Regions from separate parts of the Mycobacterium sp. NGS22 genome, predicted to be linked through region 1. Evidence: riboswitches for the same ligand, from Rfam matches in the RefSeq annotation. Region 1 holds a riboswitch; the other holds the start of a gene.

Region 1 (16,242 bases):
TCCCTCCGGCGCCGCCCGTGCCGCCCAGGCTGCCTGTGGCGCCCAGCGCGCCGGTCAGGCCCGTCCCACCGGTGCCCCCGCGACCACCGTTGCCGAACAACCCGGCGTCGCCACCGCGTCCGCCGGCCTGCCCGGGGGCGCCGGACCCCCCGTCGCCGCCGTTACCCCACAGAATCCCGCCGGCTCCGCCGTTGGCTCCGGTCCCCGATGCGCCGTTGCTGCCGTTGCCCAGCAGCGGGCGTCCCAACAATGCCTGGGTGGGCGCGTTGATCACTCCGAGCACCAGCTGTTCCACGCCAAGCGTCTCGGCCGTCGCGTAAGCATCCGCGCTGCTGGTCAGCGTCCGCACGAATTGGTCGTGCAGTGCTGCGGCCTGGTTGCTCAGTGACTGATAACTCTGTCCGTGGACGGAGAAGAGGGCCGCGATCGCTGCTGATACCTCATCTTCGGCCGCGGCCAGCACCCCCGTGGTGGCTCCGGCGACCGCTCGATTGGCCGTGCTGACCGCCGAGCCGATCCCGGCCACGTCCGTAGCTGCCGCCGCAACGAACTCGGGGAATGCGATCACATATGACATGAAGAGAACCTGACTTTCTCTGGGTCGAAAACGTGTCAATAGGGACGGGGAACCGCTACCGCATTACACGGACAAACACGTGCTGAGTTGGTGTGGGAAACGACGAAACCTGGGTCGAGACGAAGACCGGTACATCTGGAGAATTGCGTATCGGATCGTAACTCCGCGACTCGGTACGCACTAGGTTTACCCGGAGATTGTTGCCCCTTGATTTGACCGTTGAAATGGTCTAAAGCAGGGTTTTTGAACTGCAGTTTCTTGCTCAAGACGCAAAAGAATGTTTTGCGGGTGGCGTGGCGATTCAAATATATCTCGCCTATGAATCACGCAGGTATTCAATATGGCCAAGAATGGCGCAGCCAGCAGCGTCAATCCGCTGATTCGATACCTAGCTGGGGTTGACGCCCATGTCCTCGCGTGCCTGTTGCGACGCGGCCTGCCAGGACACCGCCGCAGGCAGCGTGCCCCAGACACTGTTGAAGATTCCGACGATCTGACTGCTGGACTCCAGGAAAACCGGTCCGCCGGAGTCACCCTGCTGCGTCTGCACGCTGTTGGTCATGGTGAACCAGCCGTTGTTGATGCTCTCCACGGTTCCGCAGGTCTCCCCGGTGGTGATGCCGAAATGGCAGACCGCCTGCCCGGGCGACACCGCACCGGCGCCGGAGCGCAGCGCACGCCCACCCGGCAAGATGTCGCTTGCCGCAACACCTTCGGCCAACGCAATCGCCTCGTAGTCGGCGATCAACTGGTCAGTCGCCACCGTGGAACCGGTAGGGGTGTTGTCCCGGAACGTCGTCATGCGCCCGATGATGTTGTTGTCTTTGTCGTAGACGAGTCCGCTGCCCCGGCAATGCCCGGCCGTGAACGCCGTTCGCGACCGGGTATCGACGAAACCCAACGTGCACACGTGATTGTCCTGATGGATCTCCATGCCGGGGTACGCCGTCACGGGATTGGCGTGGCCGGTTGCCGGGGTGAGACCCCAGCTCAGTCCCGCAAGAATCACCGGTGCGATCAGCGTGCGCAATGCCAGGCGGCTCACGACCGTTCCCTCCCTCTGTGACAAAGCGCCGACCGGTAGGTGCGGTCACCGCGTTATATCCCCGACACTGAAGCTTTCGTGAAAAGTGGCCGCCGCGTTACCGAGATGTGGCCAGCGGCGCGGCCGCATCGGGCTGCTCGGCCCGGCGCGGCGCCCAACCGGGCGGGCCGAAAACGTAACCGAGCCGGTCCCGCAGCCGTCGCGCCGATCGCCAGTCCCGCGCGATCGCCGCATATTCGTGCGTCTGCAGCTTCCAGATGTTGAACGTGTCAACCTGTTTGGTCAGACCGTAGTGCGGACGGAACAGCTCCTTCTGAAAGGTGCCGAACAGCCGGTCCCAGATGATGAAGATCCCGCCGTAGTTCTTGTCCAGATACGGCTGGTCCATGCCATGGTGCACCCGGTGGTGGGACGGGGTGTTGAAGACGAACTCGAACCACCGCGGCATCCTGCCGATGCGTTCGGTGTGCACCCAGAACTGGTAGATCAGGTTCAGCGACCAGCTGAAGAACACCATCCAGGGCGGCAGGCCCAGCAACGGCAACGGCAGCCACATCAGGATCTCGCCGCTGTTGTTCCACTTCTGGCGCAACGCGGTGGCAAAGTTGAAGTATTGGCTTGAGTGATGAGCCTGGTGGGTAGCCCAAATCAGCCGGACACGGTGGGCGACACGGTGATAGAGGTAGTAGAGCAGGTCGACACCCAGAAAGGCGACGACCCACGTGTACCACTTGGTCGCAGGGAGGTGCCATGGAGCGACATAGGCATAGATCGCTGCGTATCCGAACAGCGCCAGGGCTTTCCAGGCGGCGGTCGTCGCGATCGACACCAATCCCATCGAGATGCTCGCCATCGAATCCCGGGTGAGGTACGACCCGGAGGACGGCCTCGGATCCGCTGGGATTGCACCGGTCTCTTCCGACTCGAGCTTCTCCAACTTGCGGGCCGCGGCCCACTCCAGCGTCAGCAGCAGCAGGAAGAAAGGAATCGCAAACAACACCGGATCCCGCATCTCCGCAGGCAGTGCCGAGAAAAAGCCCGTCAAACCACTCACAATGGACAGATTACTTAACGCCATGGCCCCTCACGAAAAGACGACGAACTGAAGGCGAGGATGATCCGCCCGATACCCAAACCTCGCGTCGCCGAGCGGCTGCTGCGCGCGTCCGGCGTCCGCAACCGGCTGTTCCCGACGGCCAAGCTGGAATATTGGGCGGCCCATCCGCGTCCGCCCTACTGTGGGCGGCCGTCGAAGCTGGTGCTGAACAAAGTCGAGGTCACCCGCACTGACCTCAGCGGTCGCCCGGTCTATCAGGTGACCCCCCGACACATCGCTCCCGACGAGCTGGCCGGCCACGTGCTCTACCTACACGGCGGCGCATACGTGCTCGATCTGCTGCCACACTTTCATTGGCCGGCCATCGCCAGGCTGGCCCACACGCTGCGCCGCACCATCACCGTGCCGATCTATCCGATCGCCCCCGAACACAGCTACCGCCAGGTATTCCCGTTCCTGCTGCAGGTCTACCGTCGCCTGCTGGATGCGCAGGATCCGAATTCCATTGCTTTCATAGGAGATTCGGCTGGCGGCGGGATGGCGTTCGCGCTGTGCCATGCGGTGCGTGATGCCGGGTTGCCGCAACCCACCGACGCGCTACTGCTCTCCCCCTGGATGCACCTGGGGCTGCCGGACCCCGAGGTGCTGACGGTCGCCAAGATCGACCCGTTCCTCAACGTCGACGACCTGCGCGCGGCCGGCCTCCGCTACGCTGCCGGCGACCCCCTCGATCACCCCCTGCTCAGCCCGAGCATGGGACCGCTGGACGGGCTGCCGCGCCTGTCGGTCTTCACCGGCACCCACGACGTGCTCAACCCCGATGCGCGGGCCTTCCGCAAGCGCGCGATCGGCGAGGGTCTCGACATCGGCTGGTACGAACTCGAGGGTGGCATGCACACGTGGATGTTGCTGCCCGGCCATAAGGCCAAAGTGACCCTGGGCCAGATCCGCACGGTGTTGTCCGGTTGATCCGGGTCGTGGTGATCGGCTCCGGTTTCGCGGGGTTGTGGGCGGCGCTGGGGGCTGCGCGCCGCCTCGACGAACTCGGCGTCGCGCCGGGGACTGTGGACGTCACGATGCTCAGCGCCACAGCATTTCACGACATCCGGGTGCGCAACTACGAGGCGGACCTGAGTGCTTGCCGCATCCCGCTCGGCGATCTACTGGAACCCGTGGGTGTCGGGCACGTCCCCGCGGAGGTGACCGCGATCGACACCGACGCCCAGACCGTGACCACCGCTGCCGGCGCGACCTATCCGTATGACCGTCTGGTTCTTGCTTCGGGCAGCCGACTGAGCAAGCCCGACCTGCCTGGACTGCGGGAGTTCGCCTTCGACGTCGACACCTACGACGCAGCACTGCGACTGCAACACCACCTGCAGGAGCTGGCCGGCCGCCAGGCGACGGCCACGGTGGTCGTGGTCGGCGCCGGGCTGACGGGGATCGAGGTCGCCTGCGAACTGCCGGGCCGATTGCGTGCCCTGGGACTGACGCCGCGGGTGCTGCTGGTCGACCACAACGTGATCGGCTCCGACATGGGCGCCTCGGCGCAGCCAGTCATTGCTCACGCGTTGTCGGACAACGGTGTCGAGACCAGGGCAGGAGTAGGGGTATCGGCGATCAGCCCGCACGGGGCGTTGCTGTCCTCGGGTGAGCAACTCGCCGCGGAGACGGTGGTGTGGTGCGCGGGGATGCGCGCCAGCCCGCTCACCGAGCAGTTACCCGTGACCCGCGACCGGCTGGGGCGGGTGGCCGTAGACGATCACCTGCGGGTCATCGGGGTACCGTCAATGTTCGCCGCCGGCGACGTGGCTGCCGCCCGGATGGACGAGGACCATCTGTCGGTGATGTCGTGTCAACATGGGCGGCCAATGGGGCGCTATGCCGGTTACAACGTGATCAGCGATCTGTTCGACCAACCGTTGCTGACACTGCGGATCCCTTGGTACGTAACGGTTCTCGACCTCGGAGCCGCCGGGGCGGTCTACACCGAGGGCTGGGATCGCACGTTAGCGGCCCAGGGCGCGCAGGCCAAGGCGACCAAGCAGACGATCAATACCCGGCGGATCTATCCCCCGCTGACGGGACGTCGCGACGAGTTGCTGGCCGCCGCCGCCCCCGACCTCCAGGCCCGGCCCTGATCAGTCGGACTGCGGATTGGGCAGCGTGGGACTGCTCTGCTCGCCGGCATACCAGTGCACCGCGTACACCCCCGGCTGCAACGACAGTTCGCCCACCAGCCGCTCCAGCTTGGCGGGCGAATGACCGTCGACCAGCACGTGGGCGGTCAGTGCGATGTTGTCGTCACCGCCCTGGCCGGTGTGGATCCCGCGCAGGATGATGTCGTTGCTGCTGGTGTGCTGCACGATCTGGGCCCGGGCATATTTCGCGGACTTGGGACGACAGATCACCTGCACCTGATAGGGCTCGAGACTTTCGTCTTCCTGGCCGGAGTTGTCGTGATCGATGAGCCGTCCCAGCGGGCGGCCCAGCAGGTGGATGACGACGACGCTGCCGGTGGCGATCAACGCGAATACCAGATGCCCGGATGCGGCCAGCACCCCGACCGCCGCGGAGCACCACAAGGTGGCGGCGGTGTTGAGCCCGCGGACGTTGGCTCCCTCGCGCAAAATCACCCCGCCACCGAGGAATCCGATGCCGGATACCACGTAGGAGGCGACCCGGGTCGGGCTGCTGTCCTCGGTGGCCGCGGCGTACAGCACGAACAGCGTCGCACCGGCGGCCACCAGCGCATTGGTGCGCAACCCCGCCATCCGGGCGCGCCATTGGCGTTCGAGTCCGATGAGCGCGCCGCACCCGACTCCCACGGACAGCCGGAGTGCGAAATCGGCAATGCTCAACGTCTGCACCGCACCACCCCTGTGTTGATCGAAACGGACTGCTACATCACCGACCGGCAGCCAATCAGCTTCGGGTTAACACCAGGTGGAGCCCAGGCGAACCGGGGTCTCGCTAGAAGTAGCCGCCCTCGGGTTGTCCCAGATGTTCGGGACAGTAGGTGTTCGACGCAATGGCGGTGAACAGCGCCGCGCCATCCAGAGTGAGGGCCGGATTCTGGTTCTTCACGTCGGTCAGCACCTGCAGACCGGTTTCACCGTTGCGCATCAATCCGCACACCGCTTGGGCGGACGTGATGGCCTGGGCCGGATTGGGAACGCTGATGCCGGCATCTCGCAGGGCGGCCAGGAACGACGCGTCGTCGCCTCCGGGGTCGGCATGGGCCGGTGCGGCGACAGCGACCATCGCGACCACGCCGAAAACCGCTGACAGAAGTCTCAACAGCTACCCCTGCCCCTCGGGCAACATGATCTTGGGTTTGTCCCCGTTGGAAACGTGCACCGCGTGAATGCCGGGCTTCTTCGACAACCTCTCCAGCAGACCGTCCAGCCCGGCCTTGTCGACGTTCCAATGCTGCACGGCCTCGGGCTCCTGTTGGAGCTTCGCGATCACGCTGTCCAGCTTGACCGGCTCTACGGGTCCCTTTCCGCCGTTGGCCCGGGCCCTTGCCCCGCTGCCGCTGAAGACCTGGGCCGCCACGCTGCCTGCGGCACCACCGGTCAGGCTGCCCAAAGCCATCTGGTTGACGAGGTCGGCCGGGATCGCTGCTGCCGGTGCCGCGGCCATGCTCGTGGTCGGCAACACGTCGGACACCATCCGGATCGCTGGTGTGGCCGATGCCCAGCTCGGTGGCACCGACAACTTCCCCACCACGTTGGCCTGGCCGGTACCCGCCGATACCGCGTTGGTCAGGCCGGCCGACGGCGACATTCCCAGTCCCGCTCCCAGAGCCGACTTCGGGATGTCCTCCAACGGCGGCTTCCAGAACAGCTTGAACTCGGTCATGCCGAGGTTGGGGATGCTCATGATGTCGTTGGCCACCGTGCTGAACCGGCCGATGTCGGCGAAGGTCCCGAAGATGTTTTCCCATGTCGTGGCGGCCACCGGGGTGCCCGTCAGGGCATTGAGGAGCTGGCCCATGGCTTGCATGTACGAGCTGCCGCCGCTGCCCAGAGCTTCGAAGACCTGCAGGACGATGTCGAACGGAAAAACCGGTGCGGCGGTCGGCGCGGCCGTCGCAGCCGCGGTCGCGGCCGCGGTGCCGGCGGCCAGGGCGCTGGACTGACCGACCGCAGCCTGCTGGTTGGCGAGGCCGACCGGGTCGGCGACTTGTGGTGGGTTGGTGTAGGGCTCGAGTCTGGCGGCGGCCGCCGACGCACTCGTGTAGGCGAACATCGCCGCGGTGTCCTGCGCCCACATCTCCCCGTACTGCGCCTCCAGGGCGGCGATGGCAGCGGTGTTCTGGCCGAAAATGTTCGTTGCGACCAGCAACGCCACCTCGCTGCGGTTGAGCGCGATCTCCGCCGGCGGTACCACCGCGGCGAAGACTGCCTCGTACGCGCTGACGGCCGCTTTCGCCTGGTCGGCCGCCACCTTGGCCTGCGCCGCCGTCGCTGCCATCCACGCCACATAGGGGGTAGCGGCCGCCGCCATCGCAGCTGACGACGGGCCGGTCCACGACTCGTTGGCCAATCCGTCGACGACCAGACCGTAGGAAGCCGCGGTGGACTGCAGTTCGGTCGCCAGCGCGTCCCAGGCCGTGGCGGCCGCGAGCATCGGGCCCGCGCCGGGGCCGGTGTAAATCTGCCAGGAGATGATCTCCGGTGGCCGCACCGCGAAACTCATCAGCTGCGCCTTTCGTGTGCTGAGGTCATCGGTCAGTCCGCCGGTATCACGATGATGGTCGCCGTGGTGGCGACGTCCTCACCGGCGGCAACGCCGCCGGTGATGCTCGAGGCGCCACTACTGGTGGTGCGGATGCTGGCGCCGGCCAGCGCGCGTCCAGCCAGGCTCGCCATGGCCATTTCACCGAACAGGCCGCCCTCGGCCGCAGCGGGGATTGCCGGAAGCGCACCCGCGCTCGCGCCGGGCAGCATCGATGCCATGGTCCGCATCACCGGTGCCGCAGTCACCCAGCCTTGCGGCACCGAGAGCGACCCGACCAGCGTGGACTGCCCCATCGCGCCGGACACGCCCGCCGGCACCGACGCGACGTAGCCGCCGCGCAGCGGCGACAGACCCGCCAGCGGCTTCCCGCCGGAGTTCAGGAGTGAAGCGACCCCGGGCGCATTCTGCGACAGCCCCAGAATCTGCCCGGCGAACAACCACCAGCCGCCGAACAGGACGAACCCGATGATGGGACTGTAGGCGCCGGTGATCGCAGCGAAGAACGGCCGGATCCCGACGGCGAACGGGTAGATCGCTTCGATCACCGAGCCGACGGGGGTCGTCGCCGCCGGAGCGGCTGCCGCCGGACCCACGTCTTGCAGTGCGTTGGGCACCGCGGTCATCAGTTGGGACAATCCCGACTGGATCTCGGAGGCAGCGGCGGCCTCGGATACCGCCGCGGTTTGCCTGGCCGCGCCGGAAGGGTCGGTGGTCTCCGGTGGTTCGGTGAACGGCGTCAACTGCGTAGCGGCCGCCGAGGACGCCGCGTAGGCGTACATGGCGGCGGCGTCCTGCGCCCACATCTCTGCGTACTGCGCTTCGGTGGCGGCGATCGCGGCGGTGTTCTGCCCGAGGATGTTGGTGGCGATCAACGTCATCAGCAGCGCGCGGTTGGCCTCGATGACGGGCGGGGGCACGGTCGCCGCGAACGCGGCCTCGTATGCGCCCGCGGCGAGTTTGGCCTGGGCGCCCGTGTGCTCCGCTTGCGTCGCTGTCGCAGTCATCCACGCGATATACGGCGCGGCCGCCGTCGCCATCGACATAGCTGCCGGCCCGTGCCACGAGCCGACGGCCAACCCGTCGACCGTCGAGCTGTAGGCCGCTGCGCTGGAGTGCAACTCGGCCGCCAATGCGTCCCACGCGGCGGCCGCAGCCAGCATCGGTCCGGATCCTGCCCCCAGATACATTCGTCCAGAGTTGATTTCTGGCGGCAGCGCCCCGAAGTCCATCTATTCCCCTCCGGTCCCTCTGTGCCAGCCATCGTAATCACGGGTTTGCCACTGCGCCGGGGGGCTTGCCGAACTCATACGAAACTCACCAGCTATCCCAATAGCGCTCCGCATGATTCCACGCCTGAAGCAGCAACCGCATGGCCCGGGAGGCATCGAATATCCTCGGTACAACGGCAATTGCCGACCGTATATAGCGGGCAATTCCGGCCGGCGATTCGACGCGTGCGGTTCCTTTTCCGAGTTAATTCGGCGAAGAAATATCCATTGACGCCAGCAAAGCCGCGCCGGGTCTCTTACAGATAGATGTGGGAAATGCCGATTACCGGTCAGCTGCGGACGAGCTGTTGTGGGCAATAGTATCTGGCCGAAATGACGGCGAACTCGGCCGCAGCGTCCAGACTGAAGCCCGGGTTGCGCTTTTTGACGTCATGTACCAGCTCGAAGCCCGACTCCCCGTTGTTCAAGCAGGTGCACACCGCTTGGGCGGACCCGATCACCTGTCCGGGATTGCTGTAGCCGATGTCGGCGTCACGCAACGCGCCCAGGAAGCCCGCGTCGTCGCCTGGATCGCCGTATGCCGGTGCAGCAAGGCCGATCATGAGGCATGCCAGCACCGGCGCCATCACCATTCGCGACACGAGTTCTCCTCTTCGTCAGCCTGACCGGGCGTTCGGCGGTCAGAGTTTGGCTCTGTCACCATTCGTCAGATGCACGGCATGGATGCCGGGCATTTTCGCCAGATGTTCCAGAAGGCTGTCCAGACCCTCCTTGTCCACGGTGTGGTGCTGGACGCTGTCCGGACGCTCGGAGATCCGCGCAACCATGCGCCTGAGCATCTCCGGCGATTTCAGATCGTCTGTGACCGGCTTGAGGCGACTGCGCGCACTCGTCGCCGGACGCAAAGCGCCGGCGCCCCAGGCGCTTCCGGCCATACCCGCCGCCGACATCGAACTCAACAAGGTGCCCTGCCCGAGTTCGGCGGCCGGCACAGCTTGCGGTCCGGCGGCAGACAGAGCCGCGGCAACCGTTCTGATGGCCGGGGTGTTGGCGGTCCAACTGGGCGGCACCGTCAGCGCTCCCACCAGGGTGCCGCGTCCGAAATTGGCTGTAGCGCTAGGAGATATGCCGCCGGTGAGCCAGCCGCGACCCCAGTGCGGCGTCAAGCCGCCGCCCAGCGCGTCCTTGGGCAGTTCGCCGAGTGCGGACGCCGACTTCGGGCCGAATTTGAGGAACTGCGATGCCGGAAAGTTGGCCAGCAACCCCACGTTGTTGAACTGGGTGCTGAAACTCAGCGGAACCTTCACCGCGGAGTACAGCGTCGTGAAAGTCGATGCGCCACTTGACCCGAAGAGGCCGTTGAGCAGTCCGGTGACCGTGGTGGTGTAGTCGGTGCTGAGGTCGGCCAGCACTTCCAGGATCCCCGATACCGGATTACCGGCCGACAGGATCGTTTGCGCGGCCGTGCCTGCCGAGGTACCCGCGGCCCGCCCGGTCGCCGCGGCCTGGTTCGCCAGCCCCGACGCGTCGACTATCTGCGGTGGCTCGACGAACGGGGTCACTTCGCTCGCTGTCGCGGACGAGGCCGCATAGCCGTCCATCGCGACGGCGTCCTGTGCCCACATGTCGCCGTACTGCGCCTCGGCCGCGGCGATCGCCGCGGTGTTCTGCCCGAATATGTTCGTCGCCACCAGCGAGGCGAGTTGACTGCGGTTGGCGGTGATCTCGGCCGGCGGCACGTGTCCGGCGAAGGCCGTCTCGTAGGCGGCGACGGCGGCGTTGGCCTGGCGCGCGGCCTGGGCGGCCTGGGCGGCGGTGCCGCTCATCCAGGTCACATACGGTGTCGCCGCGGCGGCCATGGCCACCGACGACGGGCCCACCCAGGGACCGCTGGTCAGATTCGCGATCACCGCCGCATACGACGCGGCGGTGGCCTGCAGGTCGGCGGCCAGGCCGTCCCAGGCGGCCGCGGCGGCGAGCAGGGGTCCCGATCCCGGCCCGGTGTACATGCGGCCCGAATTGACCTCCGGCGGAAACGCTGCGTAGAACATCCCCGGTCACCCCCTGCCTGGAAGCTGCATCGAAATCAGTCCTCGAGCGGCGGGAGCACGAAGATCATGGCTGCCGCCGGGTCGGCCTCCGCGATGACACCGTCCAGCGACGTCGCCACGGCAGCACTGCCGCCGCGCGAGCCGCTGATCGCAGCCGCGAGCCCGCGCCCGGCAAGGCTGGACAGGGCCATCTGTCCGAACACGCCGGCCTCCGCGGCCGGCGCGGCGGCGGGTACTGCGGTCAAGGTGCTGGACAGTGCTGCGGTAACGGCTCTCATCGCCGGTGCCGCCGTCGTCCAGCCCTGGGGCACCGACATGCCGCCCACCAGGGCCGCGCGGCCCATGGTGGCCGCGGCCGGGCTTGCTGCCGACGACAGATGCGGACTGATCGACTCTGCGATCGGTGCCAGTGCGCCGGTGACTGGTTGTGCCGGTGCGAAGAAGGATTGCAGTCCCTGCACGTTCTGCGCGGAGGCGTAGAGCTGACCGAATGACAAGAACGGGCCACCCGGAATGGAAGTCCAGCCCTGCAGCGAGAACGGGCCGGTGAGGGTCCCCATGATGGTGTTCCAGTTCGCCAGATCGTCACCGAGCGCCGCGGGCAGCGACACCGCGGCCGCGGAGTTACCGGTGATCTGAGCGGTCGTCGCCGCCTGCGCCGCGGTGCCCGACGCGTTGGTGGTTTGCGGCGGCTCGGTGAACGGTGTCAATTGGCTGGCGGCAACCGACGTGGCGGCGTAGTCGTACATGGCCATGGCGTCCTGGGCCCACATCTGCAGATAGTGGGCTTCGGTCGCGGCGATGGCGGGGGTGTTCTGTCCGAAGATATTGGTGGCGATCAGAACCGACAGCTGCGCGCGGTTGGCGGCGATCACCGGGGGCGGAACGGTTGCCACAAAAGCGGTTTCGTATGCCGAGGCGGCGGCGTTGGCTTGTGCGGACGCCTCCCCGGCGCGGACGGCGGTGGCGTGGATCCATGACACGAAGGGTCCGGCCGCGGCGGCCATCGCCATCGCCGTCGGGCCCTGCCACGACCCGACGACCAATCCGTCGATCACCGATGCGTAATTGACTGCGGTGGTGTGCAATTCGGCACCCAGCTCGTCCCAGGCCAGTGCCGCTGCCAGCATCGGACCGGCGCCGGGACCGGTGTACATGCGCCCGGAGTTGATCTCGGGCGGCAGCGCTCCGTAGTCCATGCGTAGCACCCCCGTATGTCTTGCCGGCTGTGTTCGTGTCGGTGCGCTGCAGCGTCGCCGCGCCGGTAAGGGTTCGACCCCGTGAAATTCGCTTCAGGCTTGGGCCTGGCAAAAGATATGCTCACGGAGAGTTATTTTCGCGGCGTTCCGCTGACGTAATCGCGAGGTAAACGAGGGATCTCCGCGCCGCCTGACTGGTTGTGAACTCACCGCAACGTTTGTTAACCGGCAAATACAAAGTCTGCGACGGAACCAATTTTTACCGGGATAAATGCACCGAATGTGTGCACGGAAATCAAGAAACGTCGACGACCACGAAAATCCGTTTAGACGAGATCGGTTCGAGCGTCGTGCTCTGCATTCGGCGTCAACGCCGCCGATCACATCAAGGCAGTCGTGATCGCTCGGTTTCACCGGTGAAGTGATGGTGGTCACTGCCCTGACGCGCCGGCACGCCGAAGGCAACGACAACGGCAAACCACCGTTTGCTGGGAAGGGCGCTACGGGTCGAGGTAGCGCCCGCGCCGCGTCATCCCGCAGCCGGCGAGCGGGCCACCACGGTGGGCCGGAACCCGTACTGTGGGACGGCCCGACCGAAGGACTGGCCCGCGACGTTGCCCAGCGGAACCCCGGGCATACCTGGGGTGCCTGCCGGCGGTGGGGCGATCATGGGCGTCCCCCCGAGAGCCGAATGCAGCGGGCCGGCCACCGGAGCGGTCGCGGTCCACCCTGGCGGCACCGAGAGCCTGCCTATGCTGCCGGCATTGCCGGCCGCCGCCGTGGCCATCGGGCTGATCCCGCGTACGGATTCGAGCGATGCAGTCTCACCGACCGCCGCAGGAAAGACGTCCGCGGCGGTGCCGGCCACGTCGGACATCGCCGAGGCACCGAACAAGCTCGACAGGGTCCCGACGGTGGAGCCCGGCGTGAAAATGCCCGTCGACGTGATCGTGTTCCAGATGTTGGCGTTGGGACCCCACACCTCCAGAAGGTCGCCCCAGCTCGAGGACCCGGTTCCGGTCAGCAGCGTGTTCGCGACGTCCGACAAGCCCGCACCGCCGTCGGCGCCGGACAGTCCCTGCAGTGCGCCCGGTACGGCAGACATCAGCTGTGAGAGCGTGCTGTGCGCTGAGACGGCTGACCCGCCGACCGCTTGGTCGACCGCCGCGGCCTGCGCCGCGAGTCCGCTGGCGCTGGTGGCCTGCTGGGGTTCGACGAACGGGCTCAGCTCGGTGGCTGCCGCCGCCGAGGCTGCGTAGCCGTACATCGCGGCGGCATCCTGCGCCCACATCTCGAGGTAGAGGGCTTCGGTCGCGGCGATCGCGGGAGTGTTCTGACCGATGACGTTCGTGGCGATCAGTGCCGCCAGCTGAGCCCGGTTGGCCGCGATCAGCGGTGGGGGCACGGTGGCGGCGAATGCTGCTTCGTAGGCCGCCATCGCGGCTTCGGCTTGCGCGGCGGTCTGCTCGGCCTGCGCCGCGGCGGAGCTCAACCAGGCCACGTACGGCATTGCCGCGGCGGCCATCGATGCCGATGCCGGGCCGAACCATTCTTCCCCGGTCAGCGCGGACAGCACCGCGTCATAGGCCAGCGCGGTGGCACGCAGCTCAGCAGCCAACCCGTTCCACGCCGACGCAGCAGCCAGCATCGGCGCCGACCCGGCCCCGGCATACATGCGCGCGGAATTCACTTCGGGCGGCAACGCGGCAAAATCCAGTGCGGCGGTCATCGGTGCCTCCTCGGCCGGTCGAGGGACGCCCGGGCGCGGTGACGGCACCGGGCGACCCGAGATGTCGATTAACGGGGCCGACTCGGGTCGCCGAAATAGCAATTCTGCGGTTATTTCCGCGCGCACCAATTAAGCGCATCGCAAAGACGGCGAGCGCTCGTCGCGTTTATCGGAAACAGCGATCAGATTGCGAAAACAATGCCCGGGTCGGATCGAAACGAAATGGTCTTCGATCTCGGATAGGGACTATCGTCGGGACTCACTCCGCTCTCACCTCCTCTGGGTCGTGGCATGCGGGGATGCCGGGCGCACGACACGCAGGGATGAGGTCCGGCGGGCAGACGAGCCCAGCCGGACCAAGCACCCCTCTCGACAGAGCTTTGGCACCACACGGCGTATCCAGCGGAAACGCTGGAAGCCACTTGGGCTCAACCCTTAAGCCGGGAAGAGCTGTCCTGACCCTGGGCGTCTTTCGACGTTCGAGGTCAGTGGCCTGTGTCCGTGCAGACGCCTCACCTAGCGAGGTGCATGCGAAAGCCATAGTGGCACTCCAAGCGCGTCGAGTCAACTCAAAACTCCGGGCATTGTGCAATTCGGCTGAGGAATTCCATACCCCGCCCGAATATGGCTTACGGGTACCCGAATATGCCGGGACTCGGGATGCCGTCGTCGGCGAAAAAATCGTTATCCGGCGGCCGGTGGACGCGGCATTATCGTCAGCTTCGCGCCGTAGCGGGGTCCGTTGCCGTAGTGGCGTGCGTAGGGACTGGCTACCGGCATGCCCGGCATGCCGGGGACGCCGGTTGCGGCCGCGGCAGCCGTGCCGGACGGGCCGGGCACTGACCCGATGCCGCTGCGATTGCCGGCCTCGACGGCCGAAGTCCAACTCGGTGGCACCGACAGCCGCCCGACCAACGACGCCTGGTTGGCTCCGGCCGCGACGCTGCCCGTAGCCGATCGGGCGACCGTCGCGCTCGACCAGGTCGCGTTGCCGGCATCGGGACCCGCCGGCGGGATCGAGTTGGCCGCCTCTTGGGCCAGTGTCACCGCGTTGACGTCTGCTATCGCGTCGGTGACCACGGGCACGAGCAGAGCCGGCGCCGGGTAGCCGGCTGAGAAGATCCCGTTGAACAGAGTGGAGTTGAGGAAGATCCCGTAGGGATTCCCATCGTTGCCGTCCAGGAAGTTCAGGACGTCGACGAGTAGGCCCGACTGGGGAAGGATGTCCAGGGGTGCGGCCGGCGCGGCGAGTTCCTGCAGCAGTTGGCCAACGGGATCGTTCGCCGCGGCTCGGGCCACCGCGACGGCCTGGTCGGCCGGTCCCGACGGGCTGGTGGTCTCGTCGGGTGCGCCGAACGGTGTGAGCACGGCAGCGGCTGCGGCGCTGGCGGCGTAGCCGTACATCGCCGTGGCGTCCTGTGCCCACATCTCGGCGTATTCCGCCTCGGTGGCCGCGATCGCCGGCGCGTTGATGCCCAGAAAGTTGGTGGCGACCAGTGCGATCAGGCGCGCCCGGTTGGCCGCCACGACGCCCGGTGGCACCGTCAAGGCGAATGCCGTCTCGAACGCGGCCGCTGCCGCCGCGGCCTGACTGGCCGTCTGCGCGGCCCGCCACCCGGTCACGCTCATCCAGGTCAGATAGGGCGCGACCGCGGCCGCCATCGTCGCGGCAGTCGGGCCCAGCCAGCCTTCGCTGATCAAGCCCGAGACCACCGACTCGTATGCTGTTGCGCTGGAATGCAGTTCGGCGGCAATCGCGTCCCAGGCCTGCATCGCGGCCAGCATCGGCGCCGAGCCGGGCCCGGTGTACATACGTAGAGAGTTGACTTCAGGTGGGAGTGCTCCGAAATCCAATACCGGCACCTCCTTCGACCAACCGTTGGACGACTGTCGGTCCAACTTCGCGGTTGCTCCCTCCTGTCATCCAGCAGCCGGCGGGCGCCCCATGATCGTCGGCCGGAATCCGTACCGCGGCGGATTACCGAAGTTGTTGCCGTACATGCCCCCGATCGGCACACCGGGTACTCCGGGCATGCCCGCCGCGGCCTCGGGAGCGACCGCATTGCTCGTCCAGCCCCCGCCCGGGTCGGCGGTGCCGGCGTAATTGGCCACGGCGGTCGCGGCCGTCCAGGTTTGCGGAACGGACAAACGACCCACCACTGCCGACTGATTGGTCGCCGCCGTCACCCCGGCGCCGGTGGTCATCGACACCGTCGCGGCGTCGGTCAACGGCGGAAGGCTGATGGGGTTGCCAGGAGCATCCGCGGGAATCGGCAGCGCGTTTCCCGCACCCGACCCCATCCCCGGCACCTCCGCACCTTCTTGCGCACCGAGCGCTACCGCGTTGATATCGGCCAACCCGGCGAACACCGCGGGAGCGACGATGGCGGGGCTGATGTAGCCGGCCGACACGAACCCGTTCACCAGGCTGGAGTTCAGGAAGATCCCGTACGGGTTCCCGTCGTTGCCGTCCAGGAAGTTCAGGATGTCGGCCAGCAGATCGGCGCCCGGGAAAGGCTCGGCCGTCGCGGCAGCGGGTGCCGAAAAGCTTTGCAGCGCAGCCGGAACCGACGACATCAGCTGCGGTAGCTCCGATTGCGTCAGAGAAG
Region 2 (16,242 bases), on a different contig from region 1:
ACAACAACAGACGCAGCCGGCGCGTCGGGTGGGCCTGGGGTTCGCGGGCTTCGTCGGTGTCGCCGGCAGAAGTCAGCGGATCAGCGGACCCGGATGGTTCGTCAGGCACCCGTCCATTGTCCACTAGTGGCGATCGCCCAGCGCGGCGCAGCCACCATCGCACCGAGCCCGCACACTCGCCGCAGCCCCCCGGGTGCGGGATGATTCGCGAATGGGCCGTGTCACCGTCGTCACCACCGGGGGAACGATCTCCACCAGCACCGGCACCGACGGCGTACGCAGGCCCGCCCACTCGGGTGCCGAGCTCGCCGCAGGCCTCGACGTCGACGTGGTCGACGTGCTGGCCGTGGACAGCTCCGAACTGGTACCGGCCGACTGGGACCGGATCCGCACCGCGGTGGACGCGGCCATCGACGACGGGGCCGACGGCATCGTCCTCACCCACGGCACCGACACCATGGAGGAAAGCGCCCTGTGGCTCGAGCTGACCTATTCGGGCAGCGTCCCGATCGTGCTGACCGGGGCGATGCGCAGCGCGGACGCGCCGGACGCCGACGGTCCGGCCAACCTGCGTAACGCCGTCGCGGTCGCGGTCGATCCGGCCGCCCGTGACCTCGGAGTGCTCGTCTGCTTCGCCGGCAGCGTGCTGCAACCGCTGGGCCTGCGCAAGATGGCGACGCAGGACCTGAGCGCGTTCGGCGGGAGGTTGCTGGGCACGGTCGATGGCGCGGTGTCCTGGACGGGGGCCAAGGTGCGGCCGTTCGTCGGCCGGGTCGGCGCTGCCGAGGCGCCGCGCGTGGACATCGTCGCTGCGTACCTGGGCAGCGATGCGGTAGCGCTGGATGCGTTCGTGGCCGCCGGGGCGCGGGGCGTGGTGTTGGAGGCCCTGGGCTCCGGCAACGCCGGCGCGGCGGTGATCGACGGGGTGCGGCGGTTGTGCGGCTCCGATGGGGTGGTGGTCGCGGTGTCCACGCGGGTGCCCGGCGGCCCGGTGAGCGCGGGCTATGGACCGGGTCACGACCTGGTGCAGGCGGGCGCGCTGACGGTGCCGCGGTTGGCGCCGTCGCAGGCCCGGGTGCTGCTGATGGCGACGCTGGCGGCGGGACTACCGGTCGCCGACGTCGTCGGCCGCTGGGGCTGACAGTCGCCCGACATACTCCGGCCAGTCCAGGCTGTCCACCGGGTTGGCCGCGCTGAGGTCGGCGGTGTCGAGCGGGAACGTCCGGGCTTGGCCGGGTCCGGTACTACGCGTCTCGAACCGGACGGTGACCACACCGTGGCCGGCGCCCTGAACCCAGCCGTGCCCGAAGTCGCGGTGCATCACGTCGTCGCCGACCCGCCACGACGGGACATCCTGCCCGGTCAGCAGGGCCGCGCGCAGCGTCTCGAAATCCTGGTGGTGGACGTCGTCGACCGGTTCCGGGCCCACGTCCAGGTCCGGAAACAGCGACTCCTGACGCACGTCGCTCAGACCCGAAAAGCCAACGCCCAGCAGACGAATGGGTCCGATGTGCAGCGGATCCAGCAACAGTCGGCGAGCGACTGCCACCAGGGCGCTCGGTTCGGTGGTGGCGTAGGGCAGCGTCGCCGAGCGGGTCAGCGTGCTCATGTCCGATTTCTTCAACTTCACCGTCACCGTGCGGGCGCCGCGGCCGTCTTTGAGCAAGCGCCGATGGGCGTGCTCGGCGATCGGCTCGATCGCTTCACGCAGCTGGTCGAGCGTGGTCAGATCGGCGGCGAAGGTCGACTCGGCGCTGATCTGTTTGGCCTCGGCGCGCTCGGCGACGGCGCGGTCATCGATGCCGCGAGCCAGCCGGTGCAGCGCGGGCCCGACGGTGGCGCCCAGGATGTCAGCCACCTCGGGATCGGACAGCGCGGCCAACTGCCCGATCGTCTCGATGCCGAGCCGGTGCAGCTTCTCCTCCGCGACGGGCCCGATCCCCCACAGCCGCCGCACCGGCAACGCACCGAGCAACTGCTGTTGCTCGTCGGGCCGAACCACCCGGATTCCGTCGGGTTTGGCCAGGTCGGAGGCGATCTTGGCGATCTGTTTGCCCGAGCCCGCGCCCACCGAGGCGATCAGACCCGTCTCGTGACGCACCCGTCGTCGCAGCTCCTCGCAGAACGACTGCACCTCGTCCGCCGATGCGCCCGCCAACTGCGCGGGTTCCCCGAAAGCCTCGTCGAACGACAGTTGCTCCACGACCGGCACCAGGTTGCGCACGGTTTCGAAGACGCGCCGACTGGCCACGCCGTACACCACACCGCGCGGCGGCAGCACCACCGCCGCCGCCCCGACCAGCCGGCGAGCCTGGTGCATCGGCATCGCCGAGCGGGCGCCGAACACCCGCGCCTCATAGCTTGCCCCGGCCACCACTCCCCGGCCGCCCAGCCCACCCACCAGCACCGGACGGCCACGCAGGGTCGGCCGGGTGAGTTGTTCGACGGACGCGAAGAACGCGTCCATGTCCAGGTGCAGCACCCATCGGGACTCCACGGGTGTCGATGCTATTGAGCGGGTTCGGGGGGCGGTCGGACCAGCGTGCAAAATTTCTCCGAATCGCGTCGCGAACCCATTACTCTCGCTAAAATATCGAGTTGCACGCATGTTTAATTGAGGGTTTGGGTGGTGATTCACCACCAGCGCATACCGGTTTGCCGCTGACATCGGGGTCGAGGGAGTTGGCTATGTCATTCGTCGTTTCACCGGATTGGGTTCAGGTCGCCGCGCAGGAATTGGCGGGCATACGCGCTGCATTGACCGAAGCCTCGAATTCCGTAGCCGGTTTGACCACCGGTCTCGCGCCCGCCGCCGCCGACGAAGTCTCCGGTGTCATAGCCGCGATGTTCGGCGATTTCGGCGAGGAATTTCAGGCGATCAGCGCTCGCACTCAGGCTTTCCATGCGGAATTCGTCAGGGCGCTGAATTCGAGTGTGGGCGCTTACCTCAGCACGGAAACCGCGATAGCCCAACAGCTGCTGGCCAGCGCCGCGCCGGCGGCTGCGGCGGCGTTACCGGCGGCGTCGATCCTGGATGGCCTGACTGGTCCCGGCGGGCTGTTGGGCGGCCTCGGATTGGTCAATCCGGGTGGACTGTTGGGCGGCCTCGGCATTCCCTCCCTCAACGCATTGCTACCTGGTGTCTTCGGTCCGACGCCCGGACCCACACCGGTCAGCCTTGCCGCGATCACCGGACCTTACGAGCGACTGTTCAGCAACACCGTCGCGAATCTGCAGAGCCTCGGCAACGGCCTGGCCGCCAATCCGTTCCCCTTCCTGCGGCAGTTCGTCGCCAATCAGATCAGCTACGGGGCAATCGTCACTTCGGCATTCTCGAACGCGGGTCAGCATTTGAGCAGTGGGGCGTTCAGCCTGATCCCGGGCGACCTCACGCCGATCGCGTCGATACCGGCTCGAATCGGTCAGAACTTCGTCAACGTGTTGTCGACCATCACCGATTTCTCGTACTCCGTCGGTACGAACATCAATCCGTTGACGGTTGGATTGAACCAGCTCGGCGCTTTGGAATTGGGGGCGGCCTTCTTCGGATTCCCGATCGCGTTGGGCATTGACTTCATCGGTTCGCCGATCACTACGGGCAGCGCGGTCGTCTCCGTCGCCTCGGCGTTCGGCAGTGCGGTGCAGAGCGGGGACGGTTTCGGGGCTCTCGTCGCGGTCTTGACGGCTCCGGCGGTCGTGACCGATGGCTTCCTGAATGGTCAGGTCTCCTTCGGTTTGGGCCTACCGGGTGTAACCCTGCCGTTGGGCGTCGGCCCGCTCCCCGGCGTTACCGTGCCGCTGACGGCGCAGATCCCGCTCGGCGGAATCCTCACGCCACTGTCCACGACGACGCTGGTGGTGAACCCGCTGGCAAGCCCGACCCCGTTGTTGTCCATCCCGCTGGGCGGCACCCCCACCGGCGGAATCCTGCCCGGCTTGTTGCTCTACGCGCCACAGCAGTTGGCCGAGGCGATAGGTGCGCCGCCTATGCTCGGCCCGCTGGTTCCGTTGCCGGAGGTAGTCCTGCCGGGCATCGGCTCACTGCCGAACCTGAGCGGTGTGACGAACGGGCTGCGCGACGTGCTCGGCGGGCTGGGCAGCGGCCTGCCCGACTTGGGCGGTTTGCTGGGCGGGTTGGGCAACCTGGGCGGCTTGTTGGGCGGCTTGCCGGATCTGGGAGGTCTGCTGGGCGGGCTAGGCGGTCTGGGTCTGCCGGGGTTGCCTGGCTTGCCGACTCTGCCCGGTTTGCCCGGCCTGCCGGGTCTGCCGGGTCTGCCGGGTCTGCTGCCGGGGCTGGGCGGCGGCTCCACTCCGCCCCTCCTAGGAGGCCTGCTCTAGTCACCATTTCCGGCGCGAACAGACGCAAAGGCCCCCATTTCAGACCTGAAATGGGGGCCTTTGCGTCTGCTCGTCACACTTTGGCGATGCCGACCCGCACCCCGTCGCCGATCTCCACGGCCTCGTCCGGTTCGCCGAATTCGAAAGTGGTGGCCAGGATTTCGCCCGCGATCAGGTCGCGGTGCGTGCGCGCCCACGCTTCGCGCTCGGCGGGCACGGCAATCACCACACTGATCCGGTCGGACACCTCCAGGCCGGTCGACTTGCGCAGCTCCTGTAGTTCGCGGATGCGGTCCTTGGCCCAGCCTTCGGCTTCCAATTCCGGGGTCACCGTCCCGTCCAGCACCACCAGTCCGGCCCCGCCAGGCAGCGCGGCGGTGAACTCGGGGTCGGCGGCGACCAGCCGCGAGCTGTACTCGTCGGGCTGCAGCACCGCCGGCCCGGCTGTCAGGGTGCCGTCGGGGTTGACGACGCCGTCGCCGGCCTTGACGGCTTTGATCGCCGCCTGCACGTCTTTGCCCAGCCGCGGTCCGGCGACGCGGGCATTGACGGTGAGTTCGAACCGCCCGTAGGTGTCGATCGCGTCGGTCAGTTCGACGTGCTTGACGTTGAGTTCGTCGCCGATCAGATCGGCGAACGGCCGCAGGCTGTCCGGATTCTCTACCGCCACAGTCAGTTTCGGCAACGGCAGCCGCACCCGGAGCTTCTTGGCCTTGCGCAGCGAGGATGCCGCCGAGCACACCTCACGAACCTGATCCATCGCGGCCACCAACTCGGGATCGGCCGGCAGTTCTGACGACTGCGGCCAATCCGTCAAATGCACCGAACGCCCACCCGTAAGACCCCGCCAGATCATCTCAGTCACCAACGGCAGCAGCGGCGCGGCCAGCCGCGCGGTGACCTCCAGCACGGTGTGCAGGGTGTCGATCGCGTCGGCGTCCTCCACCCAGAACCGCGAACGTGACCGTCGCACATACCAATTCGTCAACGCCTCGGTGAACTGGCGCAGCTGTTCGCACGCCCCGGAGATGTCGCAGACATCCAGCGCATCGGTCAGGTCGTCGCGCAGCACCGCCAACTTGGCCAGGATGTAACGGTCCAGGACATTCGTCGAATCGGTGCGCCAGGTACCAACTTTCGGCGCATAGAGCGCCAAAAAGCTGTAGGCGTTCCAGAACGGCAGCAGCACCTGCCGCACCCCGTCGCGGATACCCTGCTCGGTGACGATCAGGTTGCCGCCCCGCAAGATCGGCGACGCCATCAAAAACCAGCGCATGGCATCGGAGCCGTCGCGGTCGAACACCTCGGTGACATCCGGGTAGTTGCGCAGCGACTTGCTCATCTTCTGGCCGTCGGAGCCCAGCACGATCCCGTGCGCCACACAGGTTTTGAACGACGGGCGGTCGAACAGTGCGGTGGCCAGCACGTGCAGGGTGTAGAACCAGCCGCGGGTCTGGCCGATGTACTCGACGATGAAGTCGCCGGGATAGTGGGCTTCCCCCTCTCCCGCCGCCCCGCCCAAGAACCACTCCTGGTTCTCGAACGGGTAGTGCACCTGGGCATATGGCATCGAGCCCGAGTCGAACCACACGTCGAGTACGTCGCTGATGCGGCGCATCGTGCTGTTGCCCGTCGGGTCGTCGGGGTTGGGCCGGGTGAGTTCGTCGATGTAGGGCCGGTGCAGGTTGTCCGGACGCGCCCCGAAGTCACGCTCCAGCTCGTCGAGGCTGCCGTAGACGTCGATTCTCGGATAGGCGGGGTCATCGGACTTCCACACCGGAATCGGCGTGCCCCAGTAGCGGTTTCGCGAGATCGACCAGTCCCGGGCACCCTGCAGCCACTTGCCGAACTGGCCGTCCTTGACGTGCTCGGGATACCAGGTGATCTGCTGGTTGAGTTCGACCATGCGGTCGCGGAACTGGGTGACCCGCACGAACCACGACGACACCGCCCGGTAGATCAACGGGTTTCGACAGCGCCAGCAGTGTGGGTACGGGTGCTCGTAGGTCTCGTGGCGCAGCAGCACCGCACCGTTCTCGGCGGCGGGTCCGCCACCAGCCTTCAGGTCGCGGATGATCTGCGGGTTGGCCTCGAAGACGTGCTGTCCCTGGTAATCCGGGACGGTGGCGTCGAAGCGGCCCTTGGCGTCGACGGGGGTGACGGGCACGATGCCGACGGGGTCGGTGGTCGCCATGTCGTCCTCGCCGTAGGCCGGCGCCATGTGCACCAGGCCGGTGCCGTCCTCGGTGGTGACGAAGTCGGCGGGCAGGACCTGAAAAGCGTTGTGCGAGTCGGTGAAATAGGCGAACGGCGGCAGATAGCGGGTGCCCAGCAACTCTGCGCCGGGGTACGTCCCCAGCACCTCGGGCTCCTCCCCCAACTCGCGCGCGTAGGCGGCCAGCCGCGCCTCGGCCAGCACGAAACGCCGGTCGCCGGCCTGCACCTGCACATAGCTCACGTCGGGATTGACCGCGACGGCGAGGTTCGACGGCAGCGTCCACGGGGTCGTCGTCCAAATCAGCAGATACGCGCCATCCAGTGGGCCGCCCGTCACCTTGAATCCCACCGTGAGGGCGGGGTCCTGGCGGCTCTGGTAGACGTCGTCGTCCATCCGCAGTTCGTGGTTGGACAACGGTGTTTCGTCGCGCCAGCAGTACGGCAACACCCGGTAGCCCTCGTAGGCCAGGCCCTTGTCCCACAGTTGTTTGAACGCCCAGATCACCGACTCCATGTAGGACAGATCCAGTGTCTTGTAGTCGTTGTCGAAGTCGACCCAGCGGGCCTGACGGGTGACGTACTGCTGCCATTCGTCGGTGTAGCGCAATACCGAGGCGCGGCATGCGTCGTTGAACGCGGCGATGCCCATCGAGTCGATCTGCGACTTGTCGGTGATGCCCAGCTGCCGCTCGACCTCCAGTTCCGCGGGCAAACCGTGGGTGTCCCAACCGAATCGGCGCTCCACCTTGTCCCCGCGCATGGTGCGGTAGCGCGGCACGATGTCCTTGACGTAGCCGGTCAGCAGGTGTCCGTAGTGCGGCAGCCCGTTGGCGAACGGCGGCCCGTCGTAGAAGACGTATTCGGTTGCGCCGTCCCGGTTGGCGATGCTGGCGCGAAAGGTGTCGTCGCGGAACCAGTAGTCGAGCACCTCGAGTTCGAGTGCCGGAAAATCGGGCGCCCCGCTGGCCAGCTTCGGGTAAGCCTGGTCGGTCACGTGCGTCGTCTCCCTGTAGCCACCTTCAGGCCGGGGACGACGATGCGCGGATGCGCAAGCGCCGCGGTACCACCCCGCTTGCCACGCTCACGCGTGACCGCTCGAAAGGCTGTGACGGGCCTACCCGTTCGGTTCTACTGGGCCGCACTGGCTGTTCTTCCGAAAGCTCCCCGGTGATGGCCGGATCGACGCCAACAAGAAATTCTAATGGACTCCGAGGAGCTAGCTCACCGCAGGACGCACGCGCAGTCGGCTAGCCCCTCGGAGTCCAGAGTTGCTCGCTGTCCATGCGTTACGCCTGCACCTCGAGAACGCCGATGCGCCACAGCGCGGCGTACATGTGCCGCAGCGGAACGCTGAGCAGGCGGGCGGCGCCGTCGACCAGCGGGTCGCTGCCGGCTGCGCCGATCCGGCTTGCCGTCTTCTTGGGCGCCGGGGCCGCGGGTACGTCGCGCACCACGTGCAGCCGAGGAGCAGCGGGGATGGTTACAACTTCGTCATACAGAGCGCTGGTCATGATCGCCTCCTAGCGGATAGCCAACGATTACAGGTGGACCTCAAGGAATTCTTGGTAGATCCCGTCCCGCACCGGCTCCGATCTAGTGGCGTCTCAGCCGAGAACGCCGCACCGAAGATCGGTCAGGGACGAAATCACGCCCGGATATCGACCCGGACTGCCACTGGAACTCATGCGTCCCTCACCTCCTCTCGGTCACGACAAACACTGTTGTCAGTGTGCACACAAAGGAGAACAGAATCCGGCAAATGCCGGAAATCCGCACCCCTCTCGTCAGAGCTTTGGCACTACCCGACGTGTCCGATAACCGGAAGCCACCTGGGCTCAACCCTTAAGCCGGGAAGAGCTGTCCTGACCCGGGGCGTCTTTCGACGTTCGGGGTCAGTGGCCTATGTTCGTGTAGCCGCCTCACCTAACGAGGTGCTTGCCCGACCGATCATGCACCACTCGGCCCGCCCGGTCAACGCGCCCCACCGTCCGTGTCGCAATCTTTCATGCACTGCTACCTGCAGATGTGGGCACGATCACACTCTTTTCGCCGAGCGTGTTGCTACTGCGAAAATTCGCAAGGTTTTTCGCAGTAGCAACACGCTCGACGACGGCACGGGTCAATCGGTCAAACCGTCCAACCGGCCGATGGTGTCGATGTACTCCTCGACCATGTCCAGCACCACCGCCCGCGTCGGCCGCACCCGGTCCAGCGAGCCGACCACCTGACCGACGAAGTAGGTCGCCAGCTCCCGGGCCTTCGCGCCGGGATGAGCCGCGGCCTGGTTGATCCGCACCTGCGAGTCGGTGACCAGCGCGGTCTGCAGCGGCATACCCAGCGGGTCGGGGGTGTCGGGGCGCTCCCATTCGTCGGTCCACGAGGTGCGCAGCATCCGCGCCGGCTTCCCGGTCAACGACCGGGAACGCACCGTGTCCGACGAGCTCGCCGCCAGAAACTTGTCCTTGACCACCGGCGCGGTCTCGGCCTCCTCGGTGGTCAGCCACACCGATCCACACCAGACACCCTCGGCGCCCAGGGCCAGCGCCGCGGCGATCTGGCGGCCCCGGGCGATCCCGCCGGCGGCCAGTACCGGCGTCGGCGCCACCGCGTCGACCACTTCGGGCACCAGCACCATGGTGGCCACGTCACCGGTGTGACCACCCGCCTCGGTGCCCTGCGCGACGATCAGGTCCACACCGGCTGCGGCGTGCCGGCGGGCATGTTCGGTGGTTCCGGCCAGGGCGGCGACCAGCACGTCATGGCGGTGAGCCCGCTCGACCAGGTCGTGCGGCGGCGGCCCGAGCGCGCTGGCGATCAACCGGATGTCGTGGGCGAACGCCACCTCCAGCAGCGGTTCGTAGCCTCGGGGCGAGATGTTGAGTCCGCCGCGGACCGCCTCTTCGGTATCGGCGTGCTGCCCTACCCCGTACCGGGTCAGCAACTCGTCGACGAACGCGCGGTGCTCTTCGGGGAGCAGGTCCTGAGCCTGGCGTGCGTTGATCCCGCCGGTGTCGGCGCCGACGTATTTGGGCGGCAACAGCAGATCCACCCCGTAGGGCTTGCCGCCGGTCTGCTCCTCGATCCAGGTCAGCTCGCTGTCGAGGCGTTTCGGGCTGTGCGCGGTGGCGCCGAGCACCCCGAATCCCCCCGCATTGGTCACCGCGGCGACCACGTCCCGGCAGTGGCTGAACGCGCAGATCGGAAACTCAACGCCGAGCATCTCGGCGACCCTGGTTCGCATGCCGCCAAAGCTACGCCGCCGCGGACCGGGACCGTTCGCCGAGCGTCACGCTAGCGTGACTGCGGACGCCGAACGTCACGCTGGCGTGACGCTCGGCGCGGGCGGGTAGGGCGCCACGCCGTCGGGCGGCTAGGGCGCCACGCGGTCGGGCGGCTAGGGCGCCACGCCGTCGGGCGGCTAGGGCGCCACGCCGTCGGGCGGCCAACTGGCCACGCCGTCCTCCAGCGGGACCTGCAGACTCTGCAAGATCGAAGCCACCATCCGCCACGCCCCGACCGCTGTCACCAACTCGATGAGAACCGTTGTGTCACCGGCAAATTCGCTTTCACAAGCCGACCAGCTGGCCGCGCTCATCGCACCGTCGCGCACAATGTCGTCGGTGGCCGCGAGCACAGCACGCTCGCTGGGCCCGAACCCTTCGTAGGCTTGCCAATCCCGAACTCCGAGCAGGTCGTCGCCCGACACCCCCAGCCGCGAGGCGACCCGCCAGTGCTGGGTCCACTCGTAGTCGCATCCGGTCAGCCAGCCGATCCGCATGATCGCCAATTCGCGCAGGCGGTGGTCCAGGGCACCGTGCCACAGCAGCGTGGCGAGCATGTCGTTGAAGACCCGCGCGAGCCGCGGATGGTTCAGCAGCGTCTGGAAGATGCTGAGTTCGGCCATGTAGTCCGGGACGCCCGCCTCGTCGGCAGCGGCCCTGGCCTCGTCGACGGGCAGCAGCGGTATGCGGGCCGGTTTGCTGGCTTGGGTCATGGTGTGAGCGCTCCCGGGTGACGACGCCGTCGAATCCTCCGCAATGGTAGCCAGACGGGTCAGGCGTCCAACCGGGCGAAGCCGTGTTCCCGGTAGAGCTCGACGGATTGTTGCCGCCGGATCTTGCCGCTGGTGGTGATCGGAATCGACCCCGGCGACACCATCACCAGATCCGCCACGCTCAGCCCGTGCGCGTCGAAGATCGCGGCGCTGATATCACGCTTCACGCCGTCGAGCCGCTCGCTCAGTTCGGCATCGGACTCGTCGTTCTTCTTCTTGACCTCCACGATGGCGACCAGCTTCTCGGTGCCGTCGAAGGGAAACGCGATCGCCGCGCACCGGCCGGGGTTGATGGCCTGGACCGTTGCCTCGATGTCGTCGGGAGAATGGTTGCGGCCGTAGACGATCAACAGATCCTTGATGCGGCCGACGATGAAAAGTTCACCGTCGGAGAAGAATCCGGAGTCTCCGGTCCGCAGCCACGGCCCCTGCGGGGTGCCCGGCGACGGGTCGACGATCTGCGCGCCGAACGTGCGGGCACTGTCTTCGGGCTTCTGCCAATAGCCCGACGCGATGTTGCCGCCGTGCACCCAGATTTCGCCGACGGTTCCTTCCGGGCACTCCAGGCCGGTGTCGGCATCGACGATGCGCACCGAAAGCGACTGCGGGGCACCGTAACTGACCAAGGCTGTGCCGGTGCCGTTCTCGACGCGCTCCGCCTGACCGTCGGGCAGCTTCTTGGCGTCGAACTCGACGATCTCCGGCGGGTCACCCACCTTGCGGGTCGCGATGTACACCACCGCTTCGGCCATCCCGTAGGCGGGCCGTAATGCTTTGGCCGGGAAGCCGAATGGGGCGAACCGGTCGGCGAATCGCTTGAGGGTGGCGGGCTGCACCCGCTCGCTGCCGTTGAGGATGGTGTGCACACCGCTGAGGTCACGCCCGGCCAGGTCCTCGTCGGACGTCTTGCGCACAGCGATGTCGAACGCGAAATTCGGCCCGGCCGAGATCGTGTTGCCGTAGCGGGCCAACAACTGCGTCCAGCGCGCGGGGCGCTGCAAGAACCCCACCGGACTGGTCAGCACGGTGTGCCTGCCGGCCAGGATCGGCATGATGGCGCCCAGCAGCAAGCCCATGTCGTGGTAGAGCGGCAGCCACGACACGACGGTGAGGTCTGCCGGCGGCGCGCCTCCCTCGTTGACGAAGAAGTCGGCCATGATCTGGCCGAAGTTCGCGGCGACGTTGTCGTTGGAGACCGTGACGCCGGCGGGAGTGCGGGTGGAGCCTGAGGTGTACTGCAGATACGACGTCGCCGCTCCCTGGTCACCGGTGCTGCGCGCCGGCCGCGACGACGGCGGGCGGGAATCCAGATCCAGCAGGTCGACTTCGACGATCGCCGGCGCGTTCTGTCCGACGTGCGGGTCGACGCTCTCCTTGACGTTGGCCACGGCCGCCGACGTCGTGAGGATGACCGCGGGCGCGGTGTCGGCGAGCACCGCCGTGGTCCGCTCGTCGTGGGCGCCGCCGTAGGGAACCGACAGCGGCACCCCGATGAAACCGGCCTGCAACGCCCCGAGGAAGCCGACGACGTATTCGAGTCCCTGCGGCGCCAGGATCAGCGCCCGGTCACCCGGCGCCCCCGACTTCTTCAGCACCTCGGCGACATTCAACGTGCGCCGATACAACTTCGCCCAGGTCAGCGATTCTTCGGCGCCTTCCCAGTCCTGGTCGTAGTCGATGTAGGTGATCGCGGCGCCGTTGGGGTTCAGACTCGCGCGTTCGCGCAGCACGGCAGGGATCGAAGAGCCAACCACGGCTGGCAACACTACCTGCCGCCGCCGTACCGCCGCGGTCGCTTTGCCCGAAGTCGGACATCCCCGGCACCCGGCAACCGCGCAAACGTCGGCGCGTTGCTCCCCGGCGACACGGCTTTGAACAGGAAGGATGTGTTTCCAAGCGCGAGGCAGCGCGAGACGCGACGACAAGGCGGTACGGACAGTGCGCCACCGGCAGGTCACTCCGGTAGCCGTCATCGGCATGGCCTGTCGGCTGCCCGCCGGCATCGATTCCCCCGACGAGTTCTGGGATGCGTTGCTGCGCGGCGACGACCTGATCACCACAGTGCCCGCCGACCGCTGGGACGCCGAGGACTACTACGACCCCGAACCGGGGATGACAGATCGGTCGGTGTCGCGCTGGGGCGGTTTCTTGGACGATGTCGCCGGCTTCGATCCCGACTTCTTCGGGATCAGCGAGCGTGAGGCGACCGCGATCGACCCGCAGCACCGGCTGCTCATGCAGACCTCGTGGGAAGCGTTGGAGCACGCCGGATTGCCGCCGAAGTCCCTGGCCGACTCGCCGACCGGCGTGTTCGTCGGACTGTGCCACGACGACTACGCCCACGTCACCGACGCGGCCGGGGCGCTGGGCGACGCCTACGGGTTCACCGGCACCGCGATGAGCATGGCCGCCGGCCGGGTCTCCTACGCACTGGGCCTGCGCGGCCCGTCGCTGACTGTGGACACCGCATGCTCGTCGAGCCTGGTGGCGCTGCACCTGGCGTGCCGCAGTCTGCATGAGCACGAGAGCGACCTGGCCCTGGCCGGCGGTTGCATGGTGATGCTGGAACCACAGCTGTTCGCCTCGGCCTCCGGGCAGGGCATGCTCTCCCCCACCGGGCGTTGCCGACCGTTCGACGCCGCCGCCGACGGGTTCGTCCGTTCCGAGGCGTGCGCGGTCGTGTCGTTGAAGCGGCTGCCCGACGCGATACGTGACGGTGACCGGATCCTGGCCGTGGTGCGCGGTACGGCGATCAACCAGGATGGCCGCACCGACACCATCACCACTCCCTCGTTGGACGCACAAGTCGCCGCCTACCACGCGGCCTTGCTCGCCGCGGGTGTGGACGCCGACACCGTCGGTCTGATCGAGGCGCACGGTACCGGCACACCGGTCGGTGACCCCATCGAATTCCGCAGTCTGGCAACGGTTTACGGTACACCCGGGCACCGCTGTGCGCTGGGCTCGGCGAAGGGCAACCTCGGCCACACCGAGGCAGCCGCCGGAGCGGTCGGGCTGGTGAAAGCGATTCTGTCCCTGCGGCACGGCGTGATACCGCCGATGGCGAATTTCACCCGACTGCCCGACGAGCTCGCCGCCGTCGACACCGGGCTCTTTGTGCCGCAACGGATTACCACCTGGCCGGGACAAGGTCCGCGGCGTGCTGCGTTGTCGTCGTACGGCATGTCGGGGACCAACGCGCACGCCATCCTCGAGCAGGCACCGCCAGTCGCCGACGAGCCGATCATCCGGCCCGTGCCGCAGCCGCGGTTGTTCGCGATCTCGGCCGGCTCCCCCGCGGCCTTGCGAGAGACCGCACACCGACTGGCCGACTGGGTGGACCAGAAGCAGCCCGCGGCCCAGGACCTGGCCTACACCCTGGGACGGCGGCGCGCTCACCGCCCGGTGCGCATCGCGGTGCCGGCCTGCGACACCGGAGAGCTGATCGCGCGGTTGCGTGAATTCGCCGACGGCGACGTCGCCCCGGCCGCCGCCGTCGGGCTCGACGACCGCGGTCCGGTATGGGTGTTTTCCGGGCAAGGCTCGCAGTGGGCGGGTATGGGCGCCGACCTGTTAATCAACGAGCCGGCGTTCGCGGCGGCGGTGGCGGCCGCCGAACCGCTCATCGCCGCCGAATCCGGCTTCTCGGTGACCGCCGCCATGACCGACCCGCAGACCGTTGCCGGCATCGACCGGGTGCAGCCGACGCTGTTCGCCATGCAGGTCGCACTGGCCGCGGCCATGAAGTCGCACGGCGTCCGGCCCGCGGCCGTGATCGGGCATTCACTGGGCGAAGTGTCGGCAGCCGTTGTGGCGGGCGCACTTTCGGTCGAAGACGGGATCCGGGTGATCTGCCGTCGCTCCCGGTTGTGCCTGACGCTGGCCGGCACCGGGGCGATGGCGGCCGTCGAATTGCCCGCCGCACAAGTCCGCGAGGAACTTGCCAGGCGCGGCGTCAAAGACGTGGTGATCGCCGTGGTGGCCGCACCGCATTCCACCGTGATCGGCGGCGCGGCCGACGCGGTCCGCGAGCTGATCGGGGCGTGGGAGAAGCGCGACGTCATGGCCCGCGAGGTCGCCGTCGACGTGGCCTCCCACACGCCGCACGTGGCTCCGATACTCGACGAGCTCACCGATCTGCTGGCCGATCTGAAACCGCGGCCCCCGCAGCTGCCCTACTACTCGGCGACGCTGTTCGATCCCCGCGAACGGCCGGTCTGCGACGCCCGCTACTGGGTGGACAACCTGCGGCACGCCGTGCGGTTCTCCGCTGCGGTCAAGGCCGCGCTGGAGGACGGACACCGGGTGTTCGGCGAACTGTCCCCGCACCCCCTGCTGACCCGTGCCGTCGAACAGACCGCGCAGAGCCTGGACATGCAGGTGGCCGCGATCGCCGCGATGCGCCGCGACGTGACCGGCCCATCCGGGCTGCACGCGATGGCGGCCGATCTGCACGCCGCCGGTGCCGGTCCCGATTTCGCGGAGTTGTGTCCCGAGGGCCGGTTGGTGGATGCGCCGCTGCCGGTGTGGGCGAACCGGCGCCTGCTGCTCACCGCCGCGACGCGGGGCCCGGCCAAAGCCAATACCGTTGCCGCACATCCACTTCTGGGTGCCCACGTGCAACTCATGGAAGAACCCGAGCGGCACGCCTGGCAGGCCGAGGTCGGCACCACGACGTTGCCGTGGCTGAGCGATCACCGGATCAACGGCGTGCCCGCGCTTCCGGGCGCGGCCTATTGCGAGATGGCGCTGACCGCGGCCGCCACGATGCTGGGTGCGCAGACCGAGATCCGCGATGTCCGGTTCGAACGGATGCTGTTACTGGACGACGAGACCCGGGTGGGCTCAGTCGCGGTGGTCGAGTCCGGCGACGAAGCCACCTTCGTGGTGCAGACCGAATCCGGGGGCGAAAGGATCCGGCGGGCCTCGGCCATGCTGCGGCGCAGCGACGACGACCGGCCCCCCGCCCACGACCTGGACACGCTGCTGGCCGAACACCCTTGCCGCGTCGAGGGCGACCAGTTACGAGAGTGGTTCGCTGGCAGGGGAATTCAGTTCGGGCCGGCGTTCGCGGGTTTGGCCGCGGCGCACCTCGCCGATGGCGCGGTCGGCACCGTCCTGGGCGAGATCGTCGCGACCCGGCCGATCCGCACCCATCAATCGGGCTACGCGATACACCCCGCGCTGCTGGACGCCTGCTTTCAATCGGTGGCAGCCCATCCCGCGGTGCGCGGCGTGGGCAACGGCGGGTTGCTGGTGCCCCTCGGCGTGCGCCGACTCCGCGCCTTCGGCGTGGCGCGTAACGCGCGTTACTGCCTCACCACGGTGACGGTCTGCGGCGGCGAAGTCGAAGCCGACATCGACGTCACCGACGAGCACGGGGACATGCTGTTGGTGATACGTGGACTACTGATGGGCACCGGGCGCTCCGAAACCGCCGACCGCGACCGGCTGTTGAGTGAGCGACTGTCGACCATCGAGTGGCGACGCCGCGAACCGCCCTCACCCACAGCCACCGCTGAAAGCTGGTTGCTGATAACCCTTTCCGGCGACGACCCGTTCGCAACGGACCTCGCGGCGATGTTGCGCCGGCGTGGCGCGCGATGCACCGCCATGCGCTGGGTCGGAGACCC

What was found. A riboswitch is a leader RNA that binds a small molecule or an ion and turns the genes downstream of it on or off. The one in region 1 is predicted to bind magnesium.
Region 2: it holds a riboswitch for magnesium, as region 1 does, so the genes downstream of both, AC5Y47_RS11605 (Rv1535 family protein) here and AC5Y47_RS04810 (PPE family protein) in region 1, are expected to answer to the same signal.

The regions. Positions count from the first base shown of each region.
Region 1 covers NZ_JCALDY010000004.1:37,898-54,139, forward strand. The annotation lists gene AC5Y47_RS04750 (PE family protein) at 1-577, opposite strand, end outside; gene AC5Y47_RS04755 (Rv1815 family serine proteinase) at 966-1,622, opposite strand; gene AC5Y47_RS04760 (sterol desaturase family protein) at 1,720-2,676, opposite strand; gene AC5Y47_RS04765 (alpha/beta hydrolase fold domain-containing protein) at 2,737-3,648, shown strand; gene AC5Y47_RS04770 (NAD(P)/FAD-dependent oxidoreductase) at 3,645-4,820, shown strand; gene AC5Y47_RS04775 (MgtC/SapB family protein) at 4,821-5,549, opposite strand; gene AC5Y47_RS04780 (DUF732 domain-containing protein) at 5,653-5,943, opposite strand; gene AC5Y47_RS04785 (PPE family protein) at 5,983-7,383, opposite strand; gene AC5Y47_RS04790 (PPE family protein) at 7,416-8,654, opposite strand; gene AC5Y47_RS04795 (DUF732 domain-containing protein) at 8,984-9,286, opposite strand; gene AC5Y47_RS04800 (PPE family protein) at 9,335-10,705, opposite strand; gene AC5Y47_RS04805 (PPE family protein) at 10,741-11,904, opposite strand; gene AC5Y47_RS04810 (PPE family protein) at 12,434-13,633, opposite strand; M-box (ykoK) riboswitch at 13,991-14,164, opposite strand; gene AC5Y47_RS04815 (PPE family protein) at 14,318-15,487, opposite strand; gene AC5Y47_RS04820 (PPE family protein) at 15,554-16,242, opposite strand, start outside.
Region 2 covers NZ_JCALDY010000010.1:53,677-69,918, reverse strand. The annotation lists gene lspA (signal peptidase II) at 1-109, opposite strand, end outside; gene AC5Y47_RS11625 (asparaginase) at 212-1,141, shown strand; gene AC5Y47_RS11620 (DNA polymerase IV) at 1,106-2,467, opposite strand; gene AC5Y47_RS11615 (PE family protein) at 2,689-4,338, shown strand; gene ileS (isoleucine--tRNA ligase) at 4,412-7,549, opposite strand; gene AC5Y47_RS11605 (Rv1535 family protein) at 7,842-8,066, opposite strand; M-box (ykoK) riboswitch at 8,325-8,493, opposite strand; gene AC5Y47_RS11600 (NAD(P)H-dependent flavin oxidoreductase) at 8,675-9,796, opposite strand; gene AC5Y47_RS11595 (carboxymuconolactone decarboxylase family protein) at 9,974-10,549, opposite strand; gene AC5Y47_RS11590 (AMP-binding protein) at 10,609-12,363, opposite strand; gene pks2 (sulfolipid-1 biosynthesis phthioceranic/hydroxyphthioceranic acid synthase) at 12,494-16,242, shown strand, end outside.